One region of the Streptomyces sp. NPDC048696 genome, then DNA from elsewhere that is predicted to be linked to it. Evidence: riboswitches for the same ligand, from Rfam matches in the RefSeq annotation. Region 1 holds a riboswitch; the other holds the start of a gene.
What was found. A riboswitch is a leader RNA that binds a small molecule or an ion and turns the genes downstream of it on or off. The one in region 1 is predicted to bind magnesium.
Positions count from the first base shown of each region.

Region 2: it holds a riboswitch for magnesium, as region 1 does, so the genes downstream of both, ACGFRG_RS19505 (NRAMP family divalent metal transporter) here and ACGFRG_RS23660 (NRAMP family divalent metal transporter) in region 1, are expected to answer to the same signal.

Region 1 is NZ_JBICVJ010000011.1:107,153-109,348, forward strand. Features, by position in the region: gene ACGFRG_RS23655 (FadR/GntR family transcriptional regulator) at 1-307, opposite strand, end outside; M-box (ykoK) riboswitch at 846-1,019, shown strand; gene ACGFRG_RS23660 (NRAMP family divalent metal transporter) at 1,336-2,196, shown strand, end outside.
Region 2 is NZ_JBICVJ010000008.1:321,567-323,762, forward strand. Features, by position in the region: gene ACGFRG_RS19505 (NRAMP family divalent metal transporter) at 1-1,177, opposite strand, end outside; M-box (ykoK) riboswitch at 1,478-1,651, opposite strand; gene ACGFRG_RS19510 (cation diffusion facilitator family transporter) at 1,874-2,196, shown strand, end outside.

The DNA of each region.
Region 1 (2,196 bases):
CCGGAGTGCGGCGCAGCGCCGCATAGCCGGCGACCGGGATCTCGACGTGTCGGCGCACCTCCAGCAGGTCGCTGGCCGCGTAGTCGCCGAAGGTGGGGTCCTCGATGGTGCTGGCGACGACGAACGTGCCCTTCCCCGTCTTGGAGACGGTCAGCCCCATGGTCTGCAGAGCCCGCAGGGCCTCGCGCAGCACGGGGCGGCTGACCTCCAGGGTGCGGCAGAGCTCCGCCTCGGAGGGGAGCTTGTCACCGATCACGTAGTCGCCGCGCTCGATGGCGCGACGAAGGTGGGTGAGGACCGCTTCCATGGCGCTGACACGCCGCAATCCCGTACCACCTGTCTGGCTGTCTGACAGGTTCACGGCAGTGATACTCCGGGTAATGGGACGTGACTGTCAAGGGGGCGGAAGCGGAAGCAGTCCCACTGAATCCAGCTGACCGCTGGCCTGGCCGGCGCGTGGGCTTGGCCCGTGACCGAGTCGCCGATGCCGTCACCCGACCGGGGGGCACGCCAGGATCGCTACGAAGCCGCGCCACGGGACTCCATCCACGCTCGGGACGCGCAGGTTTCTCGACGGCCGTTCCGAGTCCGAGCGTCGGCCCCGGTCATGGATTCGGTCTCAGTTCTGGTCTCGTTCATCGCCGTTCAGGCTGGTCCAGATGCCTCCCCAGCGACCAGCTGGCGTATGCCGCCCCTGGCCCTGCTGGAACGAGACGCAGGGCACCCACCGGCCGTCGGGACGTCACTGTCGACCATGGCCGACGTCACACCACCGCAGGGTCAAGAGCCCGACAAGAAGTTGCGCGATCACGCAAGGAAGGGGCTATCCTTCTGGAGGTTTGAAGAAGGCACCTCGTTCGGTGAGGCGTCTGCGCGGACACAGGCCACTGACCCCACGACGTCGAGAGACGCCCAGGGTCAGGACAGGTCTCCCCGACTTAAGGGGTGACCCCAAGTGGCTTCCTCTGTAGGGGGATTACGCCGTGCAGTGCCAAAGCTCTGACGAGTTGGGGTGAACCCGCCATCGGGGCGGGTCCGCTCCTTGCCGTGTCGTTCGGCGCCCGCGTGCGCCCCGGCCGGGAGGAGGCGAGGGAAAGTCATGGATTGCAGTTGTAGTAGTCCGGGCCACAGTCGGCCCCGTATCCGTATGACGTTGTTGACCTCGCTCGTCCTCGGCACGCGGTAACCACACTCACCCCACGCAGGCACCCGGTTCGCCCGGTACCCGTACGGCCCATGGCCGTCCCGGGTCCCCGGGCTGGTCCGGCGCGCCCGCGCGGAGTGTCCGCGTGCCCCCAATTCCTCCCCCTGCCCGGGGAGTTGGGAGGCTCATTCATGACCACCGCACCCACCACCCCGAAGGTTCCGGCCCCGCGCTCGGCGGTCCTGGACGACGCCCACCTCGGTGACATCCGGGGCGCGCTCGGCACCATCAAGCAGCACGACAGCGGCGAACGCCGCACCCTGTCGGCCAAGTTGAAGACCCTGCTCGCGATAGTCGGGCCCGGCCTGATCGTGATGGTCGGCGACAACGACGCCGGAGCGTTCGCCACGTACGGGCAGGCCGGGCAGAACTACGGCACGCAGCTGCTGTGGACGCTCCTCCTGCTCATTCCCGTCCTGTACGTCAACCAGGAGATGGTGCTGCGTCTGGGCGCGGTCACCGGGGTCGGGCACGCCCGCCTCATCCTGGAGCGGTTCGGGAAGTTCTGGGGGGCGTTCTCCGTCATCGACCTGTTCCTGCTCAATGCCCTGACCCTGGTCACGGAGTTCATCGGGATCACCATGGCCGCCGGCTACCTCGGCCTGCCCAAGACCGGGTCGGTGATCCTGGCCGCCGCGATCATCATCGCCTCCGCGTTCACCGGCTCCTTCCGCCGCTTCGAGCGCGTCGCGATCGCCCTGTGCGCCGCCTCGCTGCTGCTTGTACCGCTGTACTTCATGATCCACCCGAAGTCGTCGCAGATGGCCCACGACTTCGTCGTCCCGGTCATCCCCGGTGGTAACGGCGAGCTGGCCACCGTGATGCTCCTGATCATCGGCATCGTCGGCACGACCGTCGCACCCTGGCAGCTGTTCTTCCAGCAGTCCTACGTCATCGACAAGCGCATCACCCCCCGGTTCATGAAGTACGAGAAGGCCGACCTGTGGATCGGCATCGCCATCGTCATCATCGGCGCGGCCGCCATGATGGGC
Region 2 (2,196 bases), on a different contig from region 1:
TGAGCAGGCCGAGCGGGGAGCCGGGGATCAGCACGACGGTGGCGGCGACGGCGACGAGTCCGGCGTAGACCGCGTAGAAGCCCTTGGCGCCCTTGATGCCGCGGTGCAGGGAGTGCTTCATGCCCATCACGTCACCGATGGCGTACGCCGTGGACAGCGACACCGCGAACGCGCCGATGATCGAGGCGTCCAGGAGCGCGACCGCGAACAGCACTCCGGCCAGTTTGCCCGCGTGGGCCTCCAGCCCCTGCGCGACCCCGGCGGCGTCCGTGAACTGGCCGAACTCCTTGGTCCCGGCGAACGTGGCGGCGGTGAAGCCCATCATGGCGGCGGCGCCGACGACCACGACGGCGATGCCGATCCAGAGGTCGACCTTCTCGTACTTCATGAACCGCGGGGTGATCCGCTTGTCGATGACGAAGGACTGCTGGAAGAACAGCTGCCACGGGGCGACGGTGGTGCCCACGATCGCGATGATCAGCAGCATCACGGTCGCCAGCTCGCCCGAGCCGCCCGGGATGGCCGGTACCACGAAGTCGTGGGCCATCTGCGACGTCTTCGGGTGGATCATGAAGTACAGCGGCACCAGCAGCAGCGAACCGGCGCACAGGGCGATCGCGATGCGCTCGAAGCGGCGGAAGGAGCCGGTGAACGCGGAGGCGATGATGATCGCGGCGGCCAGGACCACCGACCCTGTTTTGGGCAGTCCCAGATATCCGGCCGCCAGGGTGATGCCGATGAACTCGGTGACCAGGGTGAGCGCGTTGAGCAGGAACAGGTCGATGACACTGAACGCGCCCCAGAACTTCCCGAACCGCTCCAGGATCAGCCGGGCGTGCCCCACCCCGGTGACCGCGCCCAGACGCAGCACCATCTCCTGGTTGACGTACAGGACGGGGACCAGCAGGAGCAGCGTCCACAGCAGACCGGTGCCGTAGTTCTGACCCGCCTGGCCGTACGTGCCGAAGGCGCCGGCGTCGTTGTCGCCGACCATCACGATCAGGCCGGGCCCGACGATCGCGAGCAGCGTCTTGAACTTTGCCGACAGGCCCCGGCGCTCACCGGTGTCGTCCAATCGGATGGTGCCGAGCGCGCCGCGGATGTCACCGACGTGGGCGTCGTCCAGTACGGCGGCGCGGGGCGCGGGAACAGCGGGCTTGATGGGTGCGGTGGTCATGAGAGGCCTCCCGACTCCCCTGTCTTGGGGAGGAGTTGGGGGCGCTCGGCAGCGATCCGCCCTGCGAGCGCGCAGCCCGACCACCCGAGGGGCGAAGGCCGCACGGGTGCCTGATCGGTTGCGTGGGAACGCGCAGGGAAGGTGGTTACCGGGCGCCGGAAGTCAACGAGGACGTACGGACGCGGGGCCGATGATGGCCCGGACTACTGCAACTGCTGTCCAATGTCTCTCGCCTCCTTCCGGCCGGAGCGCACACGGGCGCTTGACGACGCGGCAAGGAGCGGACCGGGGCATCCCCCCGGTTCACCCCAACTCGTCAGAGCTTTGGCACTGCACGGCGTAATCCCCCTACAGGGGAAGCCACTTGGGGTCACCCCTTAAGCCGGGGAGACCTGTCCTGACCCTGGGCGTCTCTCGACGTCGTGGGGTCAGTGGCCTGTGTCCGCGCAGACGCCTCACCGAACGAGGTGCCTTCTTCAAACCTCCAGAAGCATAGCGCCTTACTTGCGAGATCACGCAACCATTTGGGGAAGTCTTGACATACGGCGCTCCTGGAGAAACCGCAGGTCGCGGGGATCTTGTCGGTGTCGACAACCGTCACCGTTACCACCTTTGGATCTTCGCCCGCAACGTGTTCCACTGGGCGTGGCCGACCGATCCGGGCCGCCGGCGCCGACCTCCCCGGAGGACCTCTCGATGAGCAACCACGTCCACGAGCACACCCACGAAGGCGAGGCGCACGGCCACCGCCACGGCTCCGACGGGCACAGCCACGGGGTGGCCGCGGACGCGGACCGGCGGTGGCTCACCATCGCGCTCACCCTGATCGTCGTCTACATGTGCGGCGAGGTCGTCATCGGTGTCCTCGCCCAGTCGCTGGCGCTGATCTCGGACGCCGCGCACATGCTCACGGACGCCGTCTCCATCGTGCTCGCCCTGGTGGCGATGCGCCTGGCCGCCCGCCCGGCCAAGGGTGGCTATACGTACGGGCTCAAGCGGGCCGAGATCCTCTCCGCCCA